2 regions of the Chromobacterium sp. CV08 genome follow, and region 1 is predicted to be linked to the other one. Evidence: riboswitches for the same ligand, from Rfam matches in the RefSeq annotation. Region 1 holds a riboswitch; the other holds the start of a gene.

What was found. A riboswitch is a leader RNA that binds a small molecule or an ion and turns the genes downstream of it on or off. The one in region 1 is predicted to bind glycine.
Region 2: it holds a riboswitch for glycine, as region 1 does, so the genes downstream of both, gcvT (glycine cleavage system aminomethyltransferase GcvT) here and WNM05_RS13420 (trimeric intracellular cation channel family protein) in region 1, are expected to answer to the same signal.

The regions. Positions count from the first base shown of each region.
Region 1 is NZ_CP150453.1:2,859,248-2,874,055, reverse strand. It holds gene WNM05_RS13445 (diguanylate cyclase domain-containing protein) at 1-2,727, opposite strand, end outside; gene WNM05_RS13440 (purine-cytosine permease family protein) at 2,949-4,355, shown strand; gene WNM05_RS13435 (peptidoglycan DD-metalloendopeptidase family protein) at 4,357-5,583, opposite strand; gene WNM05_RS13430 (hypothetical protein) at 5,926-6,666, shown strand; gene WNM05_RS13425 (MFS transporter) at 6,725-8,020, opposite strand; gene WNM05_RS13420 (trimeric intracellular cation channel family protein) at 8,204-8,818, opposite strand; glycine riboswitch at 8,973-9,070, opposite strand; glycine riboswitch at 9,075-9,161, opposite strand; gene WNM05_RS13415 (DUF3141 domain-containing protein) at 9,295-11,811, opposite strand; gene WNM05_RS13410 (LysR substrate-binding domain-containing protein) at 12,108-13,049, opposite strand; gene WNM05_RS13405 (FMN-dependent NADH-azoreductase) at 13,156-13,764, shown strand; gene WNM05_RS13400 (substrate-binding periplasmic protein) at 13,802-14,596, opposite strand; gene WNM05_RS13395 (substrate-binding periplasmic protein) at 14,629-14,808, opposite strand, start outside.
Region 2 is NZ_CP150453.1:1,505,241-1,520,048, forward strand. It holds gene WNM05_RS07200 (methyl-accepting chemotaxis protein) at 1-1,021, shown strand, start outside; gene WNM05_RS07205 (CheR family methyltransferase) at 1,006-1,893, shown strand; gene WNM05_RS07210 (protein-glutamate methylesterase/protein-glutamine glutaminase) at 1,899-2,972, shown strand; gene cheD (chemoreceptor glutamine deamidase CheD) at 2,969-3,574, shown strand; gene WNM05_RS07220 (hypothetical protein) at 3,603-3,896, shown strand; gene fdxA (ferredoxin FdxA) at 3,921-4,244, opposite strand; gene gluQRS (tRNA glutamyl-Q(34) synthetase GluQRS) at 4,339-5,235, shown strand; gene WNM05_RS07235 (amino acid permease) at 5,577-6,860, shown strand; glycine riboswitch at 7,030-7,120, shown strand; glycine riboswitch at 7,135-7,233, shown strand; gene gcvT (glycine cleavage system aminomethyltransferase GcvT) at 7,273-8,361, shown strand; gene gcvH (glycine cleavage system protein GcvH) at 8,419-8,805, shown strand; gene gcvP (aminomethyl-transferring glycine dehydrogenase) at 8,898-11,750, shown strand; gene WNM05_RS07255 (class I SAM-dependent methyltransferase) at 12,109-12,753, shown strand; gene WNM05_RS07260 (putative bifunctional diguanylate cyclase/phosphodiesterase) at 12,995-14,808, shown strand, end outside.

The DNA.
Region 1 (14,808 bases):
GGTCATCCGGCGCCTTAGGCCGTGCAGCTCGATATCCTCCCGCGCCACCGTCAGCAGCTTCTCGACGACGGCGACGGCGGTCTGCTCGGAATCCAGTCCTATCAGCAGGATGACGAACTCGTCGCCGCCCAGCCGCGCCACGTGATCGGTGGCGCGCACATTGCCGCGCAGCCGGCGCGCGAATTCGCGGATCAGCTCGTCGCCGGCGGCGTGGCCCAGCGTGTCGTTGACCTGTTTGAAGCGGTCGATGTCCAGGAACAGCAAGGCCAGCGCCAGGCGCTTGATGTAGTGGTGCTTGATCTCGTCTTGCAGCAGTTCCATGAAGGCGGTCCGATTCAGCAAGCCGGTCATCGCGTCCTGGGTCACCTTGCTGCGCAGCTCGATTTCGCGGGCGCGGGCCTGGGTGATGTCCCAGATCATCACGTAGAAGCCCGATATCGCGCCGTCGGCGTGTTGCTGCGGAATGTAGCGGCCTTCGACATAGCGGCTCTCGCCGCGCACCATCATTTCCCGCTCGAACGATACGGCCTGGCCCGCCAGCGCCTGCTCGACATAGGGCCGCACCGTGTCGTAGGCCTCGTCGCCGAGGAAGTCGCGCATCCGCGAACCGATGATCTGCCCGGGCGAGATGCCGAACAGCCTCATATAGGCCTTGTTGCAATAGCGGTAGCGTTGCTCGTTGTCTATGAAGGCCACCAGTGCCGGGATCGAGTCGGTGACGGTCTTCAGCAGGGCCTCGCGCAAGACCAGATCCAGCTCGGCCAGCTTTCTTTGCGTGATGTCGCGGACGCTGACGCTGACGCCGTCGCCGGCGCGGACGATCTCGTGGTGTATCCAGGTCGGGTGGGTGGCGTCGTAAGCCTTGGGCATTTCCTCCGAAATGGCGCGGCCGGTTTCGATCACGCTGCGGTAGCTGTCGAAATGATTGAGTATGTGATGCTGCTCGGTCAGCGATTTGAGCTTGCGGCCTATCGCCTCGTCGCGGCGCAGATGCCACATCCGCTCGGCCTCGGAGTTGATGTAGACGACGCGGAAGTCCGTCACCGCGCCGGAGGCGTCGCGCAGCGCCTCCATGATGATGAAGGCGTCCATATTGGCCTCGGCGGCGTTGCGGAAACGCTCGGCCGCCAGTTCCGCCATCAGATTCGAGCTCAGCACTTCGCGCAGCAGCGGCGAGGTTCGCCAGCGCAGGATCAGCGTGCCTATGGTGACCATGGCCAGCATGATCAGCACGTCGATTTCCAGGCCGCGGCGGATCGGCGCCAGCAGGTCCGCCACCCGGATCTTGTAGCTGAAGGCGAGTCCGCTGTTGCCGACCGGCGCATAGGCGGCGATCACGTTGCGGCCGGAGAAGTCCACGGTGTGCAGCGAGCCGCTTTTGCCGGAGAAGGCCGGCCACATGGTGAAATGGTGGAGGTTGCCGGCTATCGGTATCGTGGTGCCGGCATCCTGCGGCGATTGCGAGAAGCAGCGCAGATCGTGCTCATCGTGGCCGCACAGCGAATAAAGACCGCTCAGGCTGTCGCGCGGAGCGGTGTCCATGACGATGCGGTCGAACATGTCCAGCCGCTGCTCGATCAGCAGCCGCGATGCGCCGGCCGAGGTATGGTAGACGTCGACGGTGCGGTACAGGTAGTGGCCTTTCCACAGCAGCCGGGCGCCGATGGGCGAGCGCAGCGCCTGCGCCTGGCGCGGGCGGGTCTCGAAATAGCCGACCTGGACCAGGGTGCGGCCTTTGCCGTCCTCGATGGCGATGCCGTTCACGGTCATGTGGTTGCGGGCCGCCAGCTCGGCGGCGGCGGCGCTGGCGTCCAGCTTGCCGCGGCTGGCATCCTCCAGCAGCTTCTGCACCGCCGGGCGCTGGTAGATGCGGTGGGCGATGCTGTCGCCGATGGCGAACTGGGCCGTCAGCAGCGCGGCGCGCTGCCGCACATTGCCGGACATCACGGTCCGCAGGCTGTTCTCGTGCGCTTCGCTTGAGACGCGGTAGATCAGCAGGCCGGTGGTCAGCGCGATGGAGACCAGCAGTACGGTGGCGGTCACCGAAATCGAATCGGCCATGTCCTGGGAACGCGGATAGGGGCGCGGCGTCATCCGCGTCAGCGCATACAGGCCCAGACTGGCGATGATGATGCCGAGCGCGGTCGGTAGCGCCATCCGTACCGAGGCGCCCCAGTTGTACAGCAATTCCAGGTCGACCAGACTGGCCACCATGCCCAGTACGCCGAGCAGCAGCGGCGACAGCAGGCAGGCCTTGACCGCCCGGTGCCGGCCCGGCGTCGAGCCGGGCTGCAGCAGCAGGCCGCAAGCGAGCGCGACCAGCGCCACGGCGGTCGGCGGCGCCATCCGGCCCGGATGGGGCACCATGTCGTGGCGCCAGGCGTGCAGCTGGGGCAGGTCCAGCCACCAGGTCTGGCCGCTGGCGAGCTCCAGCAGCGCCAGCGTCGCCAGCGCCAGCACGGCCGCGGCCAGCGGACGGTGCGCCCGCCACCGGGGCCGCCACAGCGCCAGCGTCAGCGCGAGGCCGTACAGCGCTAGGCAGAACGCCGTGGAGATCACCATGTGGATGTTTTGCGGGACCAGGGCGGGGGAGCGGGAGAGCCAGCCGCCGATGACGCCGGCGCCGAGCAGCATCAGAAACAGTCCGGCCGCAGCGGTCAGCAATCGATATCGCTCGTGCAGCAAGCGGCGTTTGAATTCCGTTAGGAACAGGGTGAGTCTATGCACTGCATTCCATTCCGCGAGCCGGCTATAAGATTCTCATACGAAATATTAGGACAAATATCATCCGGCCTCTGCCTGGGCGGGAATAAACCGCGCCGCCGCTTGAATGCCGCAATGCCGCATGACTTTGATTTGCCCGCCGTCATGCTGACGGTATAGATTGTCCGGCGCAGCCTGCGGACGCGCTGAGACCGCTGCGCCCGGCCGCGCAAGGAGAAACCGTCATGCAAACGCAAGCATCGTCCCGTCCGGCGCTGACCGAGCGCCGCTCGATAGATTTCATTCCCGAGACCGAGCGCCATGGGCGCGTCTTCAGCCAGTTCACATTGTGGCTGGCGGCCAATCTGCAGATCACCGCCGTCGTCACCGGCGCGCTGGCGGTGGTGCTGGGCGGCGATGTGCTGTGGTCCATCGTCGGCCTGGGCCTGGGACAGGCCGTCGGCGGCCTGGTGATGGCGCTGCACGGCGCGCAGGGGCCGAGGCTGGGACTGCCGCAGATGCTGGCCAGCCGGGCGCAGTTCGGCGTCCGGGGCGCGGTGCTGCCGCTGGCGCTGGCCTGCGCGATGTACCTGGGTTTCAACGCCACCGGCATGATCCTGTCCGGCCAGGCGCTGGGGCAGCTGCTGGGCGTCGACGACCGCGCCGGCATTGTCTTGTTCGCGCTGGCGGTGATGGCCGCCGCCGCGCTCGGCTACCGCGCGATACACCGGCTGGGACGGGTGGCCAGCGCGCTCGGCTTGCTGGCCTTCCTCTACCTGTTCGTCCGCCTGGCCGGCAGGGCGGACCTGCTGCAATTGGCGCTGGCCAGGCAGCATTTCGATGCGGCGGCCTTCTGCACCGCGGTTTCGCTGTCCGCCTCGTGGCAGATCGCTTTCGCGCCGTATGTGTCGGACTACTCGCGCTATCTGCCGTCTGCGACGCCGCCGGCCCGGGTGGCGCTGGCGATAGGGCTGGGGTCGGCGCTGGGCGCGCAGATCGCGATGTCGCTCGGCGTGCTGGTGGCCGCCGTCGGCGGCGCGGCCTTCCGCGGGCACGAGGTCGCCTACTTCGTCGGCCTGGGCGCCGCCGGGGCCGTCGCGGCGGCGCTGTTCTTCTGCGTCGCCTTCGGCAAGATCACCATTTCGACGTTGAACGCGTACGGCGGCTTCATGTGCGTCAGCACCATCGCGGCCTCCTTCGGCGGCCGGCCCGCCGCGATAGGTCCGTTGCGGCGCTGGCTGACGGTGGCGGCGATGGTGCTGGCCTCGGTGGCGCTCGCCGTCTGGGCCCAGCACAGCTTCCTGCCGCTGTTCAAATCGTTCCTGCTGTTGCTGCTGGCCTTCTTCACGCCGTGGAGCGCGGTGAACCTGGTCGATTTCTACCTGCTGTCCGGCGGCAAGGCGGACGCGGCGACGCTGGCCGGCGGCGGCGATTGCCCCGCTTACGCCTGGCCAGGCCTGGCCGCCTATCTGGCCGGCGTGCTGCTGCAACTGCCCTTCATCGATTGCGCCTTCTTCACCGGACCGGCGGCGCGGCTGCTGGGCGTCGACCTGTCCTGGCTGGTCGGCTGGCTGGCGCCGGCGGCGCTGTACTGGCTGCTCCGCCGGCGCGCCGGCGCGGGGCGGATGGCCGCCGCGCGCCATTCCGGCTAGCTCACCACAGCCTGCCGGCCGATGCGCACAAGGGCACGACCGGCGCGTTGCTGCCGGTGTCCAGGAAGCCGTCGCTGATCCATTGTCCGCTGTCGGTGCGGTTCCAGATGTCGGTGCGGCCCCAGACGCCGTTCACCGCCTCGCCGCGGACATGGCATTGCAAGGCCACCTGTTCGCCTCGGGACACGCTGCCGGCGATGGCGGCGGACAGGCTGGGGGCGCTGCGCAGATTGACGCGATTGTCGCCGCCGCCCGGCGTCGCGGTGCCGCTGGCGCCGCCCGGCCCCGGGGCGGAGTCGCCGCCGCCGTAGTTGACCAGCCTGCCGCCGACATTGACGCGGCTGCCGTTGCGCGCCGCGTAGCCCTGGTAGGCCCGGCTGCCGGCAAAGAACTGCCAGCCGCCCAGCCATTTGCGGTTCACCGGCTCGGCCTGGCCCTGGTGGACCAGGGAGAAGTGCACGTGCGGACCGGTGGTGCTGCCGCCGCAGGGCAGGCCGTTGCCTATGGTGCCGAGATAGGCGCCTTTGGCGACGCGCTGGCCGTCGGCCACCGTGTTCAGCTTGATCATGTGGTAATAGGTGGACGAATAGCCGTTGTCGTGCACCAGCTTCACCAGCGCGCTGCCCCCGCGCATGCAGCTCTTGTAGATCACGCCGTCGCGCGGTGCCAGCACGCGGCCGTCGCCGCCGGCGAAGTCTATCGAGTCGTAGGGCTGGCTTTCTCCGCTGTAGCCGTGCGCGCCGCCGGTCAGGCTCCAGGCCGCGCCCTCCTGCCACGGCAGCCCGAGGCCGGTGGCCTCCGGCGCCAGCCGCTTCTGTTTCCGCGCCTGGCTGAGCCAGGCACGGCGCTCGTCGGCGCTGAGCCAGTCCGCCGGCGCGGCGGCCAGCAGTTCGGCGAAGCCGGCGTCGTCCTCCAGCGCCAGCCGCCAGCCGTCGGCGCTCCTGCGTGCCAGGAACAGCCGCGACAGCGGCACGCGGTCTTCGGCGCCGGCCAGCGCCGGCAGCGGCTGCGTCGCCGAGCCCAATACCCACTGGCCGTCCCGGCTTTCCCGATTCGTCTCGACCAGCGGGGCCGGCTGAACGCCCTTGGCCAGCGGCGCCAGCGGCGCGAGCGCGGCCGCGGCGGCCCGGCGCAGCGCCGGGTCCTGTGTTTCGACGGCGGCCTGGGCCGCGGAGGCGCCGAAGGCGAGCAGCGCGACGCACAGCGAATGCATCGGGACTTTGATCATCACGGACTCCTTTCTGGTTTTCGTCTTGGCCGGACTGCGACCGGCATTGGGACCATATCGGGAGCGGGGAGGGATTTCAGCTGGTCTTAAGAGGGAGTTGCGCGAGGGAACCTTTTGTCGATTTTCATGCATATTGTCCGCTCTAGGTATTTGTTCGGAATGATTTTCCGCGCCGGCGGCATATAAAACAGCTTGGCATGCACGCATGCCCGAATACTTCCCCGAGCGGAGCCGCCCGGCGTTGGCGCGCCGCAGCGGCTTTCCGTCCCCGGCAGTCTCGTTCCGACTTTCACTTGATTTGCCCGGATCCGGCTGAGGCCGGTCCCGGCATCGGAGAAACTCATGTCTTCGAATACCCTGCGCATCACAGCCAGCGACAATGAACTGTATATCGTCGCCTACCAGTGGGGCGCCAGCTACCAGCTGGCCCATATCCAGAGCGGCAACAGCAATGCGGTCAGCGTCAATGTCAACATCGGCACCGGCAGCTACACCGAGCCGCCGGTGCAGAACGGCGTCAACGGGCCGCTGAACAGCAGCTATACGGTCAATCTGCCGGCCGGCGACTACGAGGTGATGGCCGTCGGCATCAACTGGGGCGGGCCGTGGAGCTTCGCGTTCAACGTCAATGGCGGCGCCCAGCATGCCGGCAGCGGAAGCGCCGGCAACGGCGTGGTCTGGTATACCGAGGGCGCCGGATCCGGCGCCGGCATTCCGATCACGGTCGGGCAGTCGGCCCCGGTGGTCGAGACGGTGCAGGTCAGCTCCCATCCGCCGATTCCGTCCGGCCTGAAGGTGGCCTTCATGACCGGGCCCAACTCGCCGACGCCGGACGGGGAGAGCAGCACCTGCAAAATCGTCCGCTACAACGGCCTGAGCTACTGGGCCTACTCCTATATCGACAACCGCTATTCCTTCGGCCTGGTCGGCTACGAGGGGACGACCGGCAAATACGTCGAGAAGGAGTTGAAGGGCGGCCGCTATCTGTGGAACGTCACCGTCGACGACGTCGCGCAGACGGTGACCTTCTACGGCCAGGCCGGGCAGAACGTCACCGTGCCGTGGAGCCAGCTGCCGAAATGACGCGCGCGGTTGACCAGACGGCCGCTCTCCGTCGGCGGCCGTTTGGCTTCGGCCGGATTCAATCGGCTTCGGCGGCGGGGCGTTCGCGGAACAGCATCAAGGCCAGCAGGCTGAGGCCGGTGCAGCTCATCGCGTACCAGGCCGGAGCCAGCGGATCGCCGCTGACGCTGATCAGCCAGGTGACGATGAATTGGGCGAAGCCGCCGAACAGGGTGACGCCGCAGGCGTAGACCACGGCCAGGCCTGTGGCCCGGCCGTCGCGGGGCAGGGCCTCCATCACCAGCAGGAAGCCGGCCGGACAGCCCAGCGCGAGGACGGTGGTCAGCAGCGTAGCCAGCACCAGGGCGTTGCCCAGGCTCGGTTCGCCCAGAAGCAGGGCGAAACAGGGCAGCGTCAGCAGCATCAACAGCGAGTTGACGGCCAGCAGCAGCGGTTTGCGGCGGTTCAGGCGGTCGGCCAGCCAGCCGGCGGGCGGCGACGCCAGCATCATCATCAGGCCGGCGGCGCAGCCGCTGAGCAGGGCGGAGGATGCCGGCAGGTGCAGCACCTTGTTCAGATAGGACGGCATGTAGTTGGCCACCACATAGGTATTGGCGGACATGCCCATCACCAGCATGCTGCCCAGCAGCAGCGTGCGCCGGTGTTCACCGGCCAGCCGCAGCAGGCCGACAGGCCGCCGCGTTTCCGGATGGTGGGTCTCGCCAAGCTGGCCGCGGATGTACAGCCCGAGCGGACCGATCAGCAGGCCGAACAGGAAGGGCAACCGCCAGCCCCAGCTTTCCAGCGCGTCGACGGGCAGCAGCGCGGTCAGCAAGGCGCCGCTGGCGGCGCCGACCAGCACCGCGGCGCCTTGGGTGGCGGTCTGCCAGCTGACCATGAAGCCGCGGCGCTTGGCCGGACCGAACTCCATCAGATAGCTGGTCGACGCGCCGATTTCGCCGCCGGCGGCGAAGCCCTGCAGCAGGCGCCCTGCGACGATCAGCAGCGGCGCCGCCGTGCCGATGTCGGCATGGGTGGGGGCCAAGCCGATCAAGGCGGTGCCGGCGGCCATCAGCCAGATGGTCAGCGTCAGCGCCGGCTTGCGTCCAGAGCGATCGGCGATGCGGCCTATCGCCAGGCCGCCCAGCGGGCGCATCACGAAACCGATGCCGAAAGTGGCCAGCGCCATCAGCAGCGAGCCGTATTCGCTGTCGGACGGAAAGTACAGCTTGCCTATCAATACGGCGAAGAAGCTGAACACGGTGAAGTCGTACAATTCCAGCCAGTTGCCCAGCGCGATGGCGATCAGGGTGCGGCGCGGCGAGGCCGGGCGGGCGGCGGACGAGGGGACGGGGGCGACCAGCGGCTTGTTCATGGCGACTCCTGTTTTGGGATGGGCCGCCATGCGGGCGGATTGTTATCGCTTTCTTTTGTATGATATTAGCATTATTTGTGTCGGTGGGGTGTCACGGGACGGTGGGAGTCAGCGGCCGAGATGCCGGAACAGCGGCTGGCCGAACGGCGCCCGCAGCGCCGTGCGCGCGTCGGCAAGACGGGCTCAGTGGCTGTCGTGGCGGTAGGCGAACACCGGCAGCCGCCATTCGCGCCACAGCGCGGTCATCCGCAAGGCCAGGCCGAAGGCGAAGCTGGCGACGACGTTCCATTCGTGCTGGGCGCCCAGCCAGTTCAGGCCCAGATACAGCCCGGCCACCAGCAAGGACACGCTGGCGTACAGTTCGCGCCGGAACACGATGGGCACGCGGTTGCACAGCACGTCGCGCAGGATGCCGCCGGCGATGCCGGTGATCATGCCGGCCATCACGACGATGACCGGGTGGTAGTGCATGCCGAGCGCGACATCGCAGCCTATGATGGTGAACGCGACCAGGCCGAGCGCGTCCAGGATCAGGAACAGCCGGTTCAGATGGCGCATATAGCGCGAGATCAGCACGGCGGCGATGCCGCCGGCCACCACCAGCAGCACATATTCCGGGTGCTGGGTCCAGCCTATCGGGTAGCGGCCCAGCACGATGTCGCGCACGGTGCCGCCGCCCAGCGCGGTCAGGAAGGCGATGACGGTGACGCCGAAGATGTCCATGTGGCGGCGGCCGGCCGCCAGCGCGCCGGTCATCGCTTCGGCGGTGATGGCGATCAGATAGATCAGGGTCAGCATGGCGTGGCGTCCTTGCGGATGGCGGTTGCCGGCGCCGCCGGCTTGGCGGAGCGGGACATCGGGTGAGGGCAGGGCGCGGGCAAAAGCCGGGCGCGCCGCGGGGCGGGTGCGCGGGACAAGGCAGACTCCTGGGTGGATTCCGGGCTACGGAACAGCCTCTCCCCTTGTCCTTTTACCTGAGAGTTGCATGGCCGGCGGCCACTTGCCCCTTCGGTGGGCTGCTCGGGGCAGCCTCTCTCCAATCGGCTTGATTCAATGAAACACTGCGGTACGGCTTGCCTGAGCGATTATGGGAGCTTGCGTCTTCGGCGGGGGCCATGCCCCTCTCTCCCGCAGTTAGCCGGCTATATTAGCTTTCGCTATTGAAGTCGTCAATGCCGGGCCGGCGCGACGATGCGCCCCGGCCCGGCGGCCCTTCGGGGCCGTTTCTGCCCCGACAGAGATGGCCGATGCCGCAAAAGATCGTAAACAGGCTCTCAGTGCTTGTCGGGCTCGCCGGAGACGGGCTGGGCCGCGCCGCCGGGCGTGCGGCCATTGGCCTTGGCCGGCCCCTTCCGGGGCGCCGCCGTTTTCGGCTCGGCGCCGCCGGCAGTCTTCCCCGCCTCCTTGCGCCCGATTGCCGGCTTGACGGCCTTGGCCGCGGGTCCGACGGTTGCCGTCGGCGCCTTGCCGGATGCGGCGGTCTTGGCTGTGGTCGTCTTGGCCGCGCCCGTCTTGGGCGCGGTCTTGCGCCCGCCCGCAGGTTTGGCTGCGGCGGCGGCCGGCTTGGCGGCCCTGGCCGGCGGCTTGCCCGAGGCGGCCGGCGTCGCTTCGGCGGCGGCCGTCTGCGGGGGGACCTGCAACGCCAGCGCCGCGGCGACTTCGTCCAGTCGCGCCTGATGGACGGGCTCGATGGCGCCGCGCAGCGCCAGCAGGTCGCGGGCCAGCAGCCAGGCCTGATGGCGGCGGTGTGCGTCGGGCAGCAGCAGGGCGAGGCCGCGCAGCGCGCGCGGCGCGTCCAGCCGCACCAGCGCCACCTGGCGCCGCACGATGTCCTTCAATTGCATCAGCGTCAGCGGATACTCGTGGCGGACGTCGCGCATCACGCGGCGGATCGCGTTGAACGGCCGTTCGTCGACGACGCCGCTGCCGTTGCTGACATAGAGCAGCAGCCGCACGAAACCGTCGGCCAGCGTGCCCTGCTCGAAACCCGGGTCCAGGGCCTCGCGCTTCAGCCGGGCCAGCTCGCGGCTTTCCCAGGCCAGCGCCCGGCTGCGCGGCTCGCTGGCGGGCGTGACGCCGACCAGGGTCGCCAGCTGCGGCGATTCGTAGACGGCGCGGAACAGTTGCTCCTGGGCGGCGTCGCGCAGATCGCGGTAGTGGTCCAGCGATCGGACGACGAAGTCGGACAGCTGCTGCTGCCAGCGCCACAGCGGATTGTCTTCTGCCACCGGCCGGCGTTGTTCGCGCACCTTGGCGGCCAGGTCCGGCAGCCACCACAGCCACGGGTTCTTCGGCGAGATCAGCGTCCGCTCCAGCCGGGCCGGATGCAGCTCGCGCAGCAGGCGGGCGCTGGTCTCGTTGCTGAGCGCGCGCACCGCCGGAGACAGGTAACGGTCGTACACGCCCTGGTTGATCTCGGACACCCGCTTGACGACTTCGAAGGCGCGTTCGTCGTCGCGGCCGTCGTCCAGCGCCAGGATGTCCTGCACGTCGCGCGCCTCGAAACGGATGATGTAGCGCCCCTCGATGTATTCCAGGCCCGGCGCGTCCGGGGCGATGTCGTCGATGACGGCCTCGTACAGGCCCGGCGCCAGCACGTCTATCAGGTCCAGCGCGCTGGCGAATTCGCTGTGTTCCTTGTTGGCGACGCCGGCAGATACGAAGATGCCGAGGTGGCCGACCTTGTTGTGCAGACAGTAGACGATGGTCTGCTCGTTGTCGCGGATGTCGTCGACGCTGTCGTACAGATCGGCGATCCAGTTAAGCGCCTGCTGCGGCGGCGTGATGTTGTCGCCCCAGGAGGCGAACACGATGATGGGGGAGCGGATGTTGCGCATGTCCACCCGGACCTTGCCGTCGTGGCTGGCTATCCTGCCGTGCACCAGCTCGTTGCCGACGAACAGCTTCTGGGTGATCCACTCCATTTCCACCTTGTTCAGCAGGTAGTGGCCGCCCCACCAGCGCTCGAAATCCAGGTAGCGCTGCGGCTCGGTGTCGATCTTGGCGTACAGATTGTAGGACTTCTTCCACAGCGTGTTCGCCGGGTCCAGCTTCTCGAAATTCTCGACCAGATGGGCGCCGTCGAAATGGCCGTTGCCCAGGTCGCCGGCCAGCGAGGCGGTCCAGGTGCCGCCGGCGAGGCCGCCGGCGTAGCGCATCGGATTCTTGCCGCGCACGCCGGCCCAGTACGACAGCGGCGATCCGGCCAGCAGTATCGGGCCGACCAGATCCGGCGCCACCGCCGCCAGCATCGCCAGCGCCCAGCCGCCCTGGCAGTTGCCGATCACGAAGGGCTTGCCGTCGCTGTCCGGATGCAGCTCGTTGACGCGCGCGAGGAAGTGCCCTTCGGCCTTGGTCACGCTTTCTATGGTCTGGCCGTCGACCGGTTGCGGGAAGAACATCACGAAATAGCAGGGATGGCCCTGCTGCAGCGCGACGCCGATCTCGCTGTCCATCTTGAAGCCGCCGATGCCGGGGCCGTGGCCGGCGCGCGGATCGATGACGACGAAGGGGCGTTTGGCCGGATCGGTGGCCGGGCAGCCGGCGGGAGGCTTGATCGCGGCCAGCGCGTAGTTGGCCGGATCCGGCAGCTCGCGGCCGTCGACGATGATCCGGTACTCGAAGACCAGCACCGGCGGCTTGCCGCTTTCGCAGTGCTCCAGATAGGTGGCGCCGCGACGGTACTGCGTGTCCCAGTACAGGATGCCGCGCTGGCAGGCGTCCAGCCAGTAATCAAACAGCGCTTGAGGGAACGGGAACTTCCCGCCTTGAACCGCAGCAGTCGACCACATTGCAACCCCTTGTTCTTGAACGGTAGGAAAAGACGCGTGCAGCCTGTTGACGACCCTCGGAAAACGAACGCCGCCGAAAAGGGACCGTGAACGGGCCGCGGCCGACGACAGGCCATGGCCGTCACTGTACTCGTTATTTGCTGCAACGCAATAAATGCCGACGGTCCGGCGACGATGTGTGGCGCGAAGCCATCAACCGGTCCCGGCGCCTGCCGGGCTTCGAGTCGCGGCGGCCGTTTGCAGTTCCTTGACCATCTCCACGCCGGCTCAGGCCTGTCGGCGGGGGAAGGCCGATGTCATGCCGGGCGGATGTCGGCGCGCTGCCAGTCGCCGGCCATTTCCTCGCTGATCAACTCCTCGGCGACGAAGTCCAGGAAGGCGCGCACCGCCGGAGACAGGCCGCGCCGGGTCGGAAAGGCGGCGTGCAGTATGCCCCAGGGGAAGTCGTACTCGGGCAGGATGCGGCGCAGGCGGCCGTCGGCCAGGGCCTGGTGGCAGACGTTGGCGGGCAGCGCGGCGATGCCGACGCCGGCGATCGCCGCCTCCAGCAGCACGATCATGTCGTCGGTCATCAGGCGCGGGGCGTCCAGGTGGATGGTGTAGCTCTGGCCGACGTTGTCCAGCAGCAGCCACTGGCCGCGGCCGTCGGGCCGACTCATCGTCAGCGCAGGCAGCGCCGCCAGCCTCTCCGGGGTCTGCGGCTCGCCGCGGCTGTCCAGAAAGGCCGGGCTGGCCACCAGGATCACCCGGCTTTTGCCGAGCCGGCGCACCACCAGGCTGGCGCTGTCCTCTATCACGTTGCGGACCCTGAGCGCGACGTCGACGCCTTCCTCTATCAGGTCCACCCGGCGGTTGGTGGAGTCCAGCGCGACGCGCACCTGGGGGTGCCGGGCCAGGAAGCGCGGCAGCAGCGCGCTGAGCATGGTCTTGGACAACAGTTCCGGGCAGCTGACCCGTATCAGTCCGCGCGGTTCTGCGCTACTTTGCAGAATGGCCTCGTCGGCGGCGTCGGCTTCGGCCAGCATCGCCTGGCAGTGCCGGTAGTACTGGCCGCCGATCTCGGTCAGCGCCAGCCGGCGCGTGGTCCGTTGCAGCAGGCGCACCCCCAGGCGGGCCTCCAGTTCGGCCACGCGCCGGGACAGCCGCGACTTCGGGATGCCGAGCACCCGGCCGGCGGCCATGAAGCCGCCGTGTTCGACGACCTTGGCGAAGTACAACAGATCGTTCAGGTCCTGCATGATTGTCTCGCTGATGGAACAATGTTTCCAATTTTAGCAGTCTAGTCCGGATTGTCGCGCATGCCTATCATTGCTCCATCACAGCCGAACAATGGAAGGAACTGATATGAAACTGCTGCATCTGGACTCCAGCATCCTGGCCGACAACTCCGTCACCCGCGAACTGTCCGCCGTCGTCGCCGATACGCTGCGCCAGCGCCACGCCAATGTGGAAACCGTTTACCGCGATCTGGCCGCCAACCCGATCGCCCACCTGTCCGGCGAGATCGTCGGCGCCCGTTTCTCGCCGGAGTCCGACTGGACCCCGACGCAGCGCAGCGAGGCGGCGCTGAGCGACCAGCTGATAGCGGAATTCTTCGCGGCCGACGTGCTGGTGATCGGCGCGCCGATGTACAACTTCTCCATCCCGACGCAGTTGAAGAGCTGGATAGACCGCGTGGCCGCCGCCGGGCGCACGTTCAAGTACACCGAGAACGGCCCGGTGGGCCTGGTGCCGAACAAGAAGGTGGTGGTGGTGTCCGGCCGAGGCGGCGTGCACAGCACCGAGCAGGGCAGCCTGATGGATTTCCAGGAGGACTTCCTGGTCAAGGTGCTGGGCTTCCTCGGCGTGACCGATGTGGAGATCATCCGCGCCGAGGCCATAGGCATGGGCCCGGACAAGCGCGCCACGTCCATCCACCTGGCCAAGGAGGCCATCGCCAAGCTGGCGCTGTAATCCGCAAGAAGGCCCGGCATCGCCGGGCCTTTGTCGTTCAATCCAGCGGCTGTTTCAACGATTGTTCGACGCTGGGCTCGCTAAGGTAGCGGCGCATGATCGCGCGCAGGCTGCCGTCGCGGTACATCCGCTGCAGCTCGGCGTTCCACAGCGCGGCGCTTTCCTGGCTGAAGCGGGCTTTGCTCAGCGCGATGCCGGCGGCGATGATCTCGCTGTCCGGGAAGAAGTCCCGCACCGTCACTTGCTGGCTCGCCTGGTGGCTTTGCAGCCACGGGTCGAAGCTGATCGGATGGCCGAATACCGCCGTGACCACCCCGGTGCACACCATGTGGTACAGATCGTCCTCGTTGGACGCGACCACGATCTTCCGCTGCTGGGTCAGCTCGTCCAGCAGCTTGTCCTCGGCCGGACTGTGGCGATAGCCGCGGATCACGCCCCAGCGCAACTGCGGCAGCTTCAGCAAGTCCTGCAGCGTGTTCGCCTGCACGCCGCGGTGCAGCAGCACCAGGTTCTTGCTGTGGTGGTAGGGCAGCAGCCACAGATAGCGCTGGCGCTCCGGCGTGATGGTGGTGGACGCGCCGATGTCTGCCTGGCCGATTTCCAGCAGCTTCAATACCCGGGGCCTCGGGAAGTCGGCCTCGCTTTGTATCGGGCAGCCCAGCCGCCGCGCGAGCTCGCGGATGATGTCGGGGTCATAGCCCTTGCCCTGGTGGTAGGCGACGCCGAAGTCGTAATAGGCGACCACCAGCGGACTGTTTGGGCAGGCCGGGTTCGGCGCGGCCCGGGCCAGGGGCAGGAACAACAGCAAGGCGCAGATTGCCAGCCATCTCATCGTTTTCTCCCGCGGTACCGGCTGTGCCGGCGTCATTCTATCGGTACCTGCAGCATCTGCTTGGCGGCGCCATCGTTCAAATGGCGGCGCAGAATGTCGTATAGGGTGCCGTCCTTATACATTTTCACCAGTTCTCGATGCCAGCGCTCGGCCGCGCCCTGGCTGAAGCGCGCCTTGCTCAGCACCAGGCCGCTGGCGACCCTGTCGGTCTG
Region 2 (14,808 bases), 1.4 Mb from region 1:
CGACGGCCTGTTCGGCCAGTTGAAGACCGACAGCAACGCCACGGTGGAGCGGCTGAAGGAGATCGTCGCCAACATCAAGGACTCCACGGACGCGATCAATACCGCGGCGAAGGAGATCGCCGCCGGCAACTCCAATCTGTCCGGTCGCACCGAGCAGCAGGCGGCCAGCCTGGAGGAGACGGCGTCCAGCATGGAAGAGATCACCAGCACGGTGAAGCAGAACGCCGAGAACGCCAAGAAGGCCAATTCTCTGGCCACCGGCGCGTCCGACATCGCCGCCCGCGGCGGCAAGGTGGTCGGCGACGTGGTGTCGACGATGAACGAGATCAACGAGAGCGCCAAGAAGATCGTCGACATCATCAGCGTCATCGACGGCATCGCCTTCCAGACCAATATCCTGGCGCTGAACGCCGCGGTGGAGGCGGCCCGCGCCGGCGAGCAGGGCCGCGGCTTCGCGGTCGTGGCCAGCGAGGTGCGCAATCTGGCTCAGCGTTCGGCGGCGGCGGCCAAGGAGATCAAGTCGCTGATCGGCAATTCGGTGGACAAGGTGGAGTCGGGCAGCCGGCTGGTCGACGAGGCCGGCCGGACGATGAACGAGATCGTGGTGTCGATACGCCGCGTCGCCGACATCATGAGCGATATCTCGGCCGCCTCGGCCGAGCAGAGCTCGGGCATCGAACAGGTGAACCTGGCGGTGACCCAGATGGACGAGGGCACGCAGAAGAACGCGGCGCTGGTCGAGGAGGCGGCGGCGGCGGCCGAGTCCCTGGAGGAACAGGCCCGTTATCTGTCCGACGCGGTGGCGGTGTTCAAGTTGGACGAGAAGCTGCTGCACGGCAAGCCGCCGACATCGCGGGCGACGCCGACGGCCCACGCCCCGGCCGGCCACGGCGCCGCTGCCGTGATGGCGGCGGCGTCCCGCAGCGGCGACCATGCCGGCAGCTACCAGATCCGGCAGAAGGCGATAGAGCCCATCCGTCCGCAGGGCGATTCCGGCGACGGGGCATGGGAGGAGTTCTGACGGAGAAGGGGCGGCGGGAGTCGGATATGGAGGACGAGGCGGGGCTCAGCTTCACCAAGAGCGATTTCAAGCGCGTCAGGGACATGCTGTACCAGCGGGTGGGCATATCGCTGAACGATTCCAAGACCCACATGGCTTACGCCAGGCTGGCCAAGCGGGTGCGTTCGCGCGGCTTACGCAGTTTCTCCGATTATCTGGATCTGCTGCAGCATGGAGGCGAGGTCGAGGAGTGGCAGAACTTCATCAATGCGCTGACCACCAATCTGACCTCCTTCTTCCGCGAGTCGCACCATTTCGACATGCTGCGCGACCATGCCGGCCGGCATCGCCGCTCCGGCGAAACGTTCCGGGTATGGAGTTCCGCCTCGTCGACCGGCGAGGAGCCGTACTCGATCGCGATCACGCTGCTGGAGGTCTGGAGCGAACCCGGCGGCGGCGATTTCGAGCTGCTGGCGTCCGATATCGACACCAATGTGCTGCAGCACGCGGCGCGCGGCGTCTACGGGCTGGAGCGGGTCGAAAAAGTGCCGCTGCCGCTGCTGCGGCGCTATTTCGACCGCGGGACCGGCAGCAATGAGGGCAAGGTCAGGCTGAAGACCAGGGTGCGCAACGTCCCGTCGTTCTTCCAGTTCAATCTGGTGGCGCCGGTCTGGCCCGATATCGGCGTATTCGACATGATCTTCTGCCGCAATGTGCTGATCTATTTCGACCGCGCCACCCAGGCGGAAATACTGGCCAAGATGGAAACATGCCTGAAGCCCGACGGCATGCTGCTGCTCGGGCATTCGGAGAACATCATGCATTTGAGCGATGCCTTCGCCGCTTGCGGCCGGACGGCCTATCGCCTGGCTTGCCACGGCGGCGGGGAGTAGCGGCTATGGCGGATCAGAGGAAGATCCGGGTGGTGGTGGTCGACGATTCGGCGCTGATCCGCAATCTGCTGACCAGCATCGTCAACGAGGCGCCGGACATGGAGGTGGTGGCGACCGCCTCCGATCCGCTGATCGCCCGCGAGCGCATACGCGAGACCAGTCCGGATGTGGTGACGCTGGACGTGGAGATGCCGAGGATGGACGGCCTGGAGTTCCTGCGCCGGCTGATGCGCTTGAAGCCGACGCCGGTACTGATGATCTCGTCGCTGACCGAAGCCGGCTCCGAAACCGCGCTGGCGGCGTTGGAGATAGGCGCGGTCGATTTCGTGCACAAGCCCAGCGAGGACGTTTCGCGGCGCATGCAGGAGTACGCCGACGAGATACGCGACAAGCTGAGGATGGCGGCGGCGGCCCGCCTGCGCCAGCCGCAGCGCTTCCGCCAGCCGCCGCCGGCCGGGAACGCCGTCATCGGCGCGGCTTGGCGGCGCAATGCGATGGTCTTCGTCGGCGCCTCGACCGGCGGCACCGAGGCGATCAAGGATTTCCTGTCCGGCATGCCGGCCGACGGGCCGCCGATACTGATCGTCCAGCACATGCCGGAGCATTTCACCTTCACGTTCGCCGCGCGGCTGGACAAGCTGTGTCCGATGCGGGTGAAGGAGGCGGAGAACGGCGAACCGGTCCAGTCCGGAACCGCCTATATCGCGCCCGGGCATTCGCATATGCGGGTCAGGCCGGGCGGCGCCGGCGGCTATCTGATCGCGCTGGACCGCGGCGAGCCGGTCAACCGCCATCGCCCGGCGGTGGACCCCTTGTTCGACTCCGCCGCCCAGCATCTGGGCAAGAACGCCATCGGCGTGATTCTGACCGGCATGGGGCGGGACGGCGCCGAGGGCATGCTGAGGATGCGCGACGCCGGGGCGATCACGTTCGGGCAGGACGAGGCCAGCTGCGTGGTATACGGCATGCCTCGCGAAGCGTTCCGCGTGGGGGCGGTGATGCATGTCCATCCGCTGGGCAGATTGGCGTCCAAGGTAGTCGAATGCCTGCAGGGCCAGGCGGAAAGAGTGGGGCCATGAGCCATCAGGACGCGCCGAACAGCCATCAGTATTTCGACAAGCACTTCCAGATGACGGCGGTCAAGGTGTTCCCCGGCGAGTTCCACGCGACCGATCAGCCTCGGATGCTGGTGACGCTGCTGGGCTCCTGCGTCGCGGTCTGCCTGAGCGACCGGATATCGGGCGTGGCCGGCATGAACCACTTCCTGCTGCCGGAAGGCTCGCTGGATCTCGGGGCCGGCACCTCGGCGGCCCGTTTCGGCGTCAACGCGATGGAGCTGCTGATCACCGACATGCAAAAGCTCGGCGCGATGCGGCACAGGCTGGAGGCCAAGATCTTCGGCGCCGGCAATGTGCTGGACGGCATGACGGTGGTCAATGTCGGCGAGCGCAACACCAACTTCATCCGCGGCTATCTGGCCAATGAGCAGATTCCGGTCCTGGCGGAAGACCTGCTGGGCGATTGCGCGCGCAAAGTCTATTTTTTCACCAACACCGGCAAGGTGCTGATCAAGAAGCTCAAGCGCAGCAGCAGCGCGATCAAGGAGGAAATGCCTTATCGCGGCCGCATCCTGGAGCGGAACGAGGGCGCCAAGACCGGTGATATCGATCTATTCATTTAGCAAGGCGCGCTGGCGCCGGGAGAAGGGGGTGGCGGAATTCTTCGCGTGGCGCCGCCGCGTGCTGGCGGCGCTGGCGGCGGGCAGCCTGGGCGGCTGCGCCGTGCACGGCGTCGCCTTCGTCACGCCTGGCGAGACGGTGCGGCCGCTTGAGGTTTCGGCGTCGCGGCTGGTGTACGAATATGCCCACGTCTACGACGGGGAGCTGTCCGAGGCGGGCAGGCGCGCCGCTGCTCAGTGCGGCGCGCTCGGCGGGCATGCCGTCTTGCTGCGGGTGGAAAAGGGGGACGCCGAACGCAGCCGGGCGGTTTTCCGTTGCGAATGAGCGCGGCGGTCCGGCGAGCGGCCCTCAGCGCTCCAGATACTTCAGCTTGTCCTTGACCTCGGCCCAGTCGGCGTGGTCCGGCAACGGATCGACGCGCTCGACGATGCTGGGCCAGGCCTTCGCCAGTTCGGCGTTAAGCTCGAGGAAGCCTTCCTGTCCCTTGGGCACGTCGTCTTCGGAGTAGATTGCGCCTATCGGGCATTCCGGCACGCACAGCGAGCAGTCTATGCATTCGTCCGGGTCTATCACCAGGAAATTAGGCCCCTCGCGGAAGCAGTCGACCGGACAGACTTCCACGCAGTCGGTGTATTTGCATTTGATACAGGCATCGGTTACAACGTACGTCATTCGTCTACCCTTCTAAAGCTGAATCGTGGTTCGGGATTACCGTCATTTTAGCGGCAATTCGCCGATCCCGTCGGATTCGGCAGCCTTGAACCCGATGTCAGATCCCTCGTACCGGGGCCGTTTCGCGCCCAGTCCCACCGGCCTGCTGCACGCAGGCTCGCTCAGCACCGCCGTCGGCAGCTATCTGGAGGCGCGCGGCCGCGGCGGCCAGTGGCTGCTGAGGATGGAGGACCTGGATCCGCCGCGCGAAGTGCCCGGCGCCGCTGCCGACATCCTGCGCACGCTGGAGGCTTTCGGTTTCGAATGGGACGGCGAAGTGGTCTACCAGAGCCGGCGCCATCATCTGTACCGCGCCGCGCTGGAGCAGTTGATCGCCTCCGGCCGCGCCTATGCCTGCTGCTGCACCCGCAAGGAGATCGCCGCGCTGGCGCGGCGCGGACCGGACGGCTACGTCTATCCGGGAACCTGTCGCGACGGCTGTCCGGACGGTCGCGAAGGCCGGGCCTGGCGCCTGCGGGTCGACGAGGGGGAGAGCGTGCTGCGCGACCGGTTGCAGGGCGAGTACGGCCAGAACCTCGCGCGCGACATCGGCGATTTCGTGTTGCTGCGCGCCGACGGCTTCTGGGCCTATCAGCTGGCGGTGGTGGTCGACGACGCCGAGCAGGGCGTCACCGACATCGTCCGCGGCGCCGACCTCCTGGTGTCGACGCCGCGCCAGCTCGCCGTCTACGGCGCGCTGGGCCGGGAGGCGCCAGGCTATTGCCATCTGCCGGTATTGACCAATGCCGCCGGCGAAAAACTGTCCAAGCAGACGCTGGCGCCGGCGATAGGCGTCGACGACGCCGCGCGGCGCCTGCGCGGCGCGCTGGCCCGGCTGGGACATGCGCCGCCGGCCGAGTGCGGCGATCTGGCCGAGCTGTGGCGCTGGGCCATCGCCAACTGGTCGCTGTCCCGGGTGCCGCGCGGCCCGCTGCTGGCGGAACTCGATTGATTCCATTTGCAACATTAATGTCATAAGTGGCTGGCGCCGAACGATTTTCTTTAAAAAAAATCGTCGATGCGACATGTTTTTACGTCAAAACTGTGTTTTAATGCGCCCTTTTTTTCGTGCGGCGCAGGCGCCGCGCGCCGTCGGCATGTTCCGGGCCGAGCCGGCCAGGCCGGTTTCGCCTATCGTGAAGCCAGCGGCGCGAGTCGACTGAACGCATTTCCTTGCCATTTCCCCCGCGCCCGGCCCTTGGCCGCCGGGCGCGCGATGCTTTGGTTCGAGACGGAGAATCAGGTTTGAGCGAAAACCGTTCCACCCACAATAAAGGCTCGCTCGGAGTCTGGATGTGCACCGCCCTGGTAGTGGGCAATATGATAGGTTCCGGCGTCTTCCTGCTGCCGGCATCGCTGGCGCCGTTCGGCGGCGTGTCCATGCTGGGCTGGCTGCTGACGTCCGGCGGCGCGATCTGTCTGGCGCTGGTGTTCGCCCGTCTGTCGGCGATACTGCCGCGCGAAGGCGGCCCTTACGCCTATATCCACGCCGGCTTCGGCGATTTCGCCGGTTTCTGGATCGCCTGGGGCTACTGGATCGCGCTGTGGGCAGGCAACGCCGCGCTGGCGGTGGCGGCCACCAGCTATATGCAGGTGTTTTTCCCGGTGCTGGGTCATAACGAGCCGCTTGCCGGCGCCGTCGCCATTGGCCTGATCTGGATCGTCACCTGGATCAACAGCCGCGGCGCGCGCAGCTCCGGCGTGGTGGCGGTGGTGACCACGCTGCTGAAGCTGCTGCCGCTGGCGGCGGTCACCTTCATCGGCTTCTTCCATTTCCAGCCGGAAAACCTGGCGTTCAACCCGCACAACAAGCCGCTGCTGTCCTCGTTGTCGGCGACGATGGCGCTGACGCTGTGGGCCTTCCTGGGGCTGGAGTCGGCCTCGGTGCCGGCCGGCGACGTGGTGGAGCCGGAGAAGACCATCCCGCGCGCCACCGTGATCGGCACGCTGCTGGCCACCGTGCTCTACATCCTGTCCACGGTGTCGCTGATGGGACTGATGCCGGCCGACGTGCTGGCCGCCTCGCAGGCGCCGTTCGCCGACGCTGCGCGGCTGATGTGGGGGGACTGGGGCTATTGGGCGGTCGGTTTCGGCGCGGTGGTGTCCTGCTTCGGCGCGCTGAACGGCTGGAGCCTGATGCAGGCGCATGTGCCGGCTGCGGCGGCCAAGGACGGCCTGTTCCCACGCCGCTTCGGCCAGCGCAACGCGGCCGGCGTGCCCATCTTCGGCCTGCTGCTGTCCAGCGGCCTGGTCACCGTGCTGATGGCGATGAAGTACGCCGGCGGCGACAGCGGCGTCAAGATCTTCGAATTCATCATCCTGCTGGCCACCGCCACCACCTTGCTGCCGTACGCTTTCTGCTCGATGGCGCTGATCGCCATCATGCTGATGCGCGGCAAGGCGTTTGCGCCCAAGGACTATGTCGCGCCCGGTTTCTTCGCCGGCATCGGCTTCGTCTACTCGCTGTGGGCGTTGTACGGCTCCGGCGCCGACATCGTGATGTGGGGCATGCTGCTCTTGCTGTTGGGCCTGCCCATCTATGTCTGGCAGCTGAAGGAAAGGCACGCGGCGGAATAGGCGCGCGGGCATGGAAACGGGAAGCGCGGCTCAGGCCGCGCTTTTTCGTTTTCGAATGCTTTCGAATGAAAATCTTGCGCGTATTTTTTCCATGAAAAACATTTATTCGGGTCGTTTTAAGTAGAAATAATAAGGGCTTGCCAAGCTCGCGCCACTGCCACCATAATCGCCGGGTCATACAGGAGAGAGCGGCTTTCTGGCCGCCGCCGAAGGCGCAAGCGCACCCGCAATCGCTCAGGCAAAAGGACTGTATCATCGGGCCGGCGGCAGCCGGTTCGCGCAATCTGGAGAGCGGTGCCCGCGCGGCGCCCACCGAAGGGGCTAACGGCTTGAGCGGCCGGAAAATCTCAGGTGCAGGGACAGAGGGGTGTGGTTGTGAGGCTATCCACACTTTTCTCGAAGGACGCGCGCCATGACGGCTCCGAAACGTACTCCGCTGTTTGAAGCCCACCTCGCCGCCGGCGCCAAGATGGTCGATTTCGCCGGTTGGGAAATGCCCATCCACTACGGTTCCCAGCTGAAGGAACACGAAATCGTCCGCAGCGACGCCGGCATGTTCGACGTCTCGCACATGACGGTGATAGACATCACCGGTTCCGACGCCAAATCCTGGCTGCAAAAACTGATCGCCAACGACGTGGCCAAGCTCGGCTTCGAGGGCAAGGCGCTGTATTCCGGCATGCTCACCGCCGAGGGCACCGTCGTCGACGACCTCATCGTCTATCTCACTTCCTACGGCTACCGCATGGTGGTCAACGCCGGCACCACCGAAAAAGACCTGGCCTGGATGGAAACCCAGAAGGCCGGTTTCGACGTGGCGCTGAAGGTGCGCCGCGACCTGGCGATGCTGGCGGTGCAAGGCCCGCAAGCCATAGACAAGGTCTGCGCCGTCAAGCCGGAGCTGGCCGACGCCATCCGCGCGCTGAAAGTGTTCCAGGGTCTGCCGCAGGACGAATGGTTCTATGCCCGCACCGGCTATACCGGCGAGGACGGCCTGGAGATCATGGTTCCGGCCGACCAGGCGATTGCCTTCTTCAATCAATTGCAAGCCGCCGGCGTCGCGCCGATAGGCCTGGGCGCGCGCGACACGCTGCGTCTGGAAGCCGGCATGAATCTGTACGGACACGACATGGACGAGACCGTGTCGCCGCTGGAGGCCGGCATGGGCTGGACCATCGCCTGGGAGCCGGCCGAGCGCAAGTTCAACGGCCGCGAGGCGCTGGAAGCGCAGAAGGCCGCCGGCGTGAAGATGAAGCAGGTCGGCCTGGTGCTGGAAGGCCGCGGCGTGCTGCGCGAAGGCCTGAAGGTGGTGGTGGACGGCGTCGGCGAGGGCGTGATCACCAGCGGCACCTTCTCGCCGACGCTGAAGCATTCCATCGCAATCGCCCGCGTGCCGGCCGCCACCGGCGCCTCCGCCCGGGTGGACCTGCGCGGCACGCTGACCGATGTCCGCGTGGTCAAGCTGCCCTTCGTCCGCAACGGCAAGAAAGTATTCGAATAAACCGGACGGCGAGACGAGCCGCCTTTACCCGAACACCGTTATCAAGGAGAAACCGAGATGAGCAACATCCCCGCCGAACTGAAATACGTCGACAGCCACGAGTGGCTGCGCCTGGAAGCTGACGGTTCCGTCACCGTCGGCATCACCGAGCACGCGCAGCAACTGCTGGGCGACATCGTCTTCGTCGAGCTGCCGAAGGTCGGCGCGAAGCTGGCCAAGGATGAGCAGGCCGGCGTGGTGGAGTCGGTAAAGGCCGCTTCCGACGTCTACTGTCCGATCGCCGGCGAAGTGTTGGCCGTCAACGAGGAACTGGAAGGCGAGCCGGAGCTGGCCAATAGCGACCCGTACGGCGACGGCTGGTTCTTCAAGATCAAGCCGGCCAACGCCGCTGATCTGGACGGCCTGATGGACGCCGCCGCCTACGCCAAGGAAATCGGCGCCTGATAGCCTGACCGCCCCGCCGTCGCAAGACGCCGGGGCGTTGTTTTTCCCGGCGTGGCCTCGTCTAGGCCGCCGCAACGAAGGAAGTCCCAAGCATGTCGCTCTCCGAACTCTTCAACCGCCACGAATTCATCGCCCGCCACATCGGTCCGTCCGACGCCGAGCGCGCCGAGATGCTGGCCGCCGTCGGCGCGCCGTCCATCGACGCCTTGATCGACCAGACGCTGCCGGCCGACATCCGCCTGAACCGCCGCCTGGATCTGCCGTCGCCGCAGCCGGAAGCCGAGGCGCTGGCCGCGCTGAAAGCTGTAGCCAGCAAGAACGTGGTCAACAAGTCCTTCATCGGCCTCGGCTACTACCCGGTGCTGACGCCCACCGTCATCCTGCGCAATGTGCTGGAAAATCCGGGCTGGTATACCGCCTACACCCCGTACCAGGCCGAGATCGCCCAGGGCCGTCTGGAAGCGCTGCTGAACTTCCAGCAGATGGTGATCGACCTGACCGGCCTGGAAATGGCCAACGCGTCCTTGCTGGACGAGGCGACCGCCGCCGCCGAGGCGATGGCGATGGCGGGGCGCGTGTCCAAGTCCAAGTCCACCCGCTTCTTCGTCGACAGCCGCGTGCTGCCGCAGACGCTGGACGTGATGAAGACCCGCGCCAAGTACTTCGGCTTCGAACTGGTGCAGGGCCACCCGGAAGAGGCCGGCAACGGCGACTATTTCGGCGCGCTGTTCCAGTATCCGGGCGAGGCCGGCGACCTGATCGACCTGACCCCGTACATCGCCGCGATCAAGGCCAAGGGCGGCGTCGTCGCCGTCGCCGCCGACGTGATGGCGCTGGTGGCCTTGAAGTCGCCGGCCGAAATGGGCGCCGACATCGCCCTGGGCAACACCCAGCGCTTCGGCGTGCCGATGGGCTTCGGCGGCCCGCACGCGGCTTACTTCGCGTTCAAGGACGAGATGAAGCGCTCGGCGCCGGGCCGCATCATAGGCGTGTCCATCGACGCCAAGGGCAAGACCGCGCTGCGCATGGCGCTGCAGACCCGCGAGCAGCACATCCGCCGCGAGAAGGCCAACTCCAACATCTGCACCAGCCAGGTGCTGTTGGCCAATATCGCCGGCCTGTACGCCGTCTACCACGGCGCGGAGGGCGTCAAGCGCATCGCCGCGCGCATCCACCGCCTGGCCGCCATCTTCGCCCATGCTGTGAAGGAGGCCGGCGGCAAGCTGGTGTTCGACCGCTTCTTCGACACCGTGCAGGTGGACGCGCCCAAGGCCGACGCCATCTACGCCGCCGCGCTGGCCGCCGGCTACAATCTGCGCCGCGTCGGCAAGACCGTGCTGGGCGTGGCCTTCCACGAGGCCGCCACCGAGGCGGATCTGGCCAAGCTGATCGAACTGTTCACCGGCAAGTCGGCCGATCTGGCCGCGCTGGACGCCGCCGCCCAGGACGCGATCCCCGCCGCGCTGAAGCGCGAGTCGGCCATCCTGACCCATCCGGTGTTCAACACCCACCATAGCGAGCACGAGATGCTGCGCTATATGAAGAAGCTGGAAAACCGCGACCTGGCGATGAACCACTCGATGATCTCGCTGGGCAGCTGCACGATGAAGCTGAACGCCACCAGCGAGATGATCCCGATCACCTGGCCGGAATTCGCCAATATGCACCCGTTCGCGCCGCGCGAGCAGACCGTCGGCTACCTGCAGCTGATCGAGGGCCTGCAGACGCAGTTGAAGGCGATCACCGGTTTCGACGCGATCTCGATGCAGCCGAACTCCGGCGCCCAGGGCGAATACGCCGGCCTCTTGGCCATCAGCCGTTACCACGAGTCGCGCGGCGAAGGCCACCGCGACATCTGCCTGATCCCGCAATCGGCGCACGGCACCAATCCGGCCACCGCGCAGATGATGAATATGCAGGTGGTGGTGGTGAAGTGCGACGAGGCCGGCAACGTCGACGTGGCGGACCTGAAGGCCAAGGCCGAGCAGCACGCCGCCAATCTGGCGGCGCTGATGATCACCTATCCGTCCACCCACGGCGTGTTCGAGCAGGGCATCAAAGAGATCTGCGAGATCGTCCACGCCCACGGCGGCCAGGTCTATATGGACGGCGCCAACCTGAACGCCCAGGTGGGCCTGACCCGCCCGGCCGACATCGGCGCCGACGTGTCGCACATGAATCTGCACAAGACCTTCTGCATCCCGCACGGTGGCGGCGGGCCGGGCATGGGCCCTATCGGCCTGAAGGCGCACCTGGCGCCGTTCATCGCCAACCACGTGGTGGCGCCGGTGCCGGGCGCGGTGGAAGGCCAGACCGCGGTGTCGGCGGCGCCGTTCGGCTCCGCCTCCATCCTGCCCATCTCCTATATGTACATCGCGATGATGGGCGCGGAAGGCATGAAGCAGGCCACCGAGAACGCGCTGCTGTCGGCCAACTACCTGGCCACCCGTCTGGCCGAGCATTTCCCGGTGCTGTACACCGGCGCCAATGGCCGCGTCGCGCACGAGTGCATCATCGACCTGCGTCCGTTGAAGGCCGCCTCCGGCGTGACCGAGGTGGACGTGGCCAAGCGCCTGATGGACTACGGCTTCCACGCGCCGACGATGAGCTTCCCGGTGCCGGGTACGCTGATGATAGAACCGACCGAGTCCGAGCCCAAGGCCGAGCTCGACCGCTTCATCGCCGCGATGGCGTCCATCCGCGCCGAGATCGCCCAGGTGCAGGACGGCGCGTGGCCGGCGGACAACAACCCGCTCTGCAACGCGCCGCACAGCAAGGCCGACATCGCCGGCGACTGGAACCGTCCGTACAGTCGCGAGCAGGGCTTGTTCCCGCTGCCCTACGTGTTGGAGAACAAGTTCTGGCCTAGCGTGAACCGCATCGACGACGTCTACGGCGACCGCAACGTGGTGTGCAGCTGCCCTAGCGTGGCCGAATACGAATAAGAGCAGCCGCGCCGTCCCGCGCCCCGCAAGGCATGCCGCCTGCGGGGCGCTTTCTTTCTGCGCGCGGGACCGCTCTCCGGAAGAAGGGTCGGCCGCCGGCAGCGAGGCTTTATTCCCAAAATGGATAGGTATTAATACTTAGTTTTTCGGATTGGTAAGTACTAATACTTAGTCGTTTTCTGGCATTTCCCACCCCGTCATGCGGCGTCCGTGCAAATTTGGTCTTCATAAAAATATCAACATTGTCACAATGTCCTATGCTGACTACTACTTATGTAAGTGGTGGTACTTAGTCGACCTGACATCATCTGTCGGCGGGTACTGGTTTTGGCAGGCAGGCAAAGCAGGGGCAAGCGAGATGGGTGCTGCGGATTTTGACGGATACTACCGCAATAACGGTTCTTTCTATGGAGACAAGCCGTCTCCGTTCCTGGTGCATTATCTGGAGAAGTATGGCGTGAAGGGCGCCGGACCCGGTCTGGATCTCGGCTGTGGACAGGGGCGCAACGCGCTGTACCTGGCATCGTGCGGTTTTTCGATGTGCGGCGTCGACGAGTCGTCGGAGGCGGTGGAGCGGCTGAGCGCCCAGGCCGGCGAGCGCCGGCTCGACGTCAGCGCCAAGGTGGTCGATCTGGCCAATCTGGAAATCGAGCCGCGGCGCTATCAGGTCATCGTCGCCAACACCTCGCTCGACCATCTGGACGAGGCTTCCGGTCAGCGGCTGGCGCAGGCGATGATGGACGGGCTGGTGCCGGGCGGCTATCTGTTCGTCTCGGTGTTCATGGTCAACGATCCCGGTTGCGTCGTCGACGGGGGGCAGGCCAGCGAGACCGCCGCCTACGTCCGCCATTACTACCGGCCCGACGAATTGCGCCAGCAGTTCTCGTCGCTGGCGCTGCTGGCCTACCAGGAAGAGTACGCGCTGGATGTCGGACACGGCCTGCCGCACTATCACGGCATCGCCAGGCTGTTCGGCCGCAACGACCAGCTGCGGGCCGCCTGAGACCGGCCGGCACAGGACAAGGCGGGGCGCGGGGCGCTCCGCTTTTTTATTGCCGAAAGCGATAGCCGGCGCTTTAAACGGTCTAAACGGTTCGTAAACGAACCATCTGGATGGGCTACCACCGTGACGCGCACGCGTCGAAATCCACAGCCGCAAGCGATTTGCTTGCTACAATGGCCGCTGCCGCCGCAAGGCGGCGATTGGCATTTTTTGATGGATAAATAAAAGGTTAGCGGCAAGCATGCCGAACAATGAAGCGATCTCCTGGCAGGGGGACAAACTGGATATGCTGGAGGCCCTCAGCTTGCCGGTATGGGTGTTCGATATCGATCACAAGCGTGTGTTCTGGGCCAATGGCGCCGCGCTGCAGTTGTGGGGGGCCGACAGTCTGGCCGAGTTGCGCACCCGCGACATGGCCGCCGACATGTCGGTGTCGGTGGCGCAGCGGCTCGGACAGTATCAGCAGGATTTCGAACGCGACAACGCCGTGTTCACCGAAAGCTGGACGCTGTATCCGAACGGTCTGCCGCAACTGCTGAAAGTGGCGTTCCGCGGCATACGCGCCGAAGGCCGGATGATGATGTTCTGCGAGGCGCAGAACACGCTGAGCGCCGATCCTGCCACGCTGCGCAGCGCCGAGGCGCTGATGCACACCTCGACGCTGATCACGCTGTACGACGGAGCCGGACGGGCGCTGTACCGCAATCCGTCGGCGCGGGCCAAGGTGGCGCACGCCGCCGAGGACTGGCGCGGCCGTTTTCTTCACGACGCGGACTGGCAGGCGTTGAAGCAGGGCGTGGCCGCCGCCGGAGAGGCGCGCCGGCTGGCCCAGGTGCAGACCCGGCTGGGCACGCGCTGGCACGAGATCGCCGCGCGCGCCTGCCGCGACGCGGTATCGGGCCAGGACGCGCTGCTGGTCAGCGAGGTCGACATCACCGACCTCAAGCATGCCGAGGCGCGCGCCAGCTTCCTGGCCAACCACGACGTGCTGACCGGGCTGCCCAACCGCAACGGCATCCGCAGCGAATGCCTGCCTTATCTGCAGCAGGCCCGGCGCAACGGCCGCGAAGTGGCGCTGATGTTCATCGACCTGGATCGTTTCAAGAACGTCAACGATTCGCTGGGCCACGCCAGTGGCGACGAATTGCTGATCAGGATGAGCGGCCGGCTGACGCAGCTGCTCGGTCACGACGACAAGGTGGCGCGCCTGGGCGGCGATGAATTCCTGGTGATGCTGGCGGCGCCGCAGGCCGAGGCCCGGGCCCAGGAGCTGGGGCGTCGCATCCTGCAGAGCCTGGGCATGCCGGTGCGGCTGGGCGGCATGGATGTCAGCGTGTCGGCGTCGATAGGCGTCAGCCTGTGCGGCGACGGCGCGCTCGATATCGAGCAAATGATGCGGCACGCCGATCTGGCGATGTATGCCGCGAAGGACGCCGGACGCAACAATCTGGTGTTCTTCACGCCGGCGCTGGAGGCGCGCAGCCAGGCGCAGCTGGCGCTGGAGCACGACATCCGCCGCGGCCTGGAGCGGGGGGAGTTCGTCGCCCATTTCCAGCCGCGGGTCAATGTCGTCAGCGGCCAGGTCGTCGGGGCGGAGGCATTGGCGCGCTGGCAGCATCCGCAGCGCGGCCTCTTGATGCCGGATACCTTCGTATCCCTGTGCGAGGACTGCGGCATGATTCTGGAGCTGGGCCGGCAGATTCTGCTGCAGGCCGCGCGGCAGCAGCGATCATGGCGCGAACGCGGCCTGGATCTGACGGTGTCGGTCAACCTGTCGGCCTGCCAGTTCGTCGATCCGTCGCTGCCGGCGCTGGTGGCTCAGGTCATCGCCGACAGCGGCTGCCAGCCGGAAAGGCTGGAATTGGAAATCACCGAATCGGTGCTGCTGGGCCACGACGAGCAGACCATGCGCACGCTGCAGGCGCTGCGCGACCAGGGCGTGCGCATCGCCGTCGACGATTTCGGCACCGGTTATTCCAATCTGGCCTATCTGCAGCGCTACCCGCTGACCTCGCTGAAGATAGATCGATCCTTCATCGCCGATCTCGACGAAAA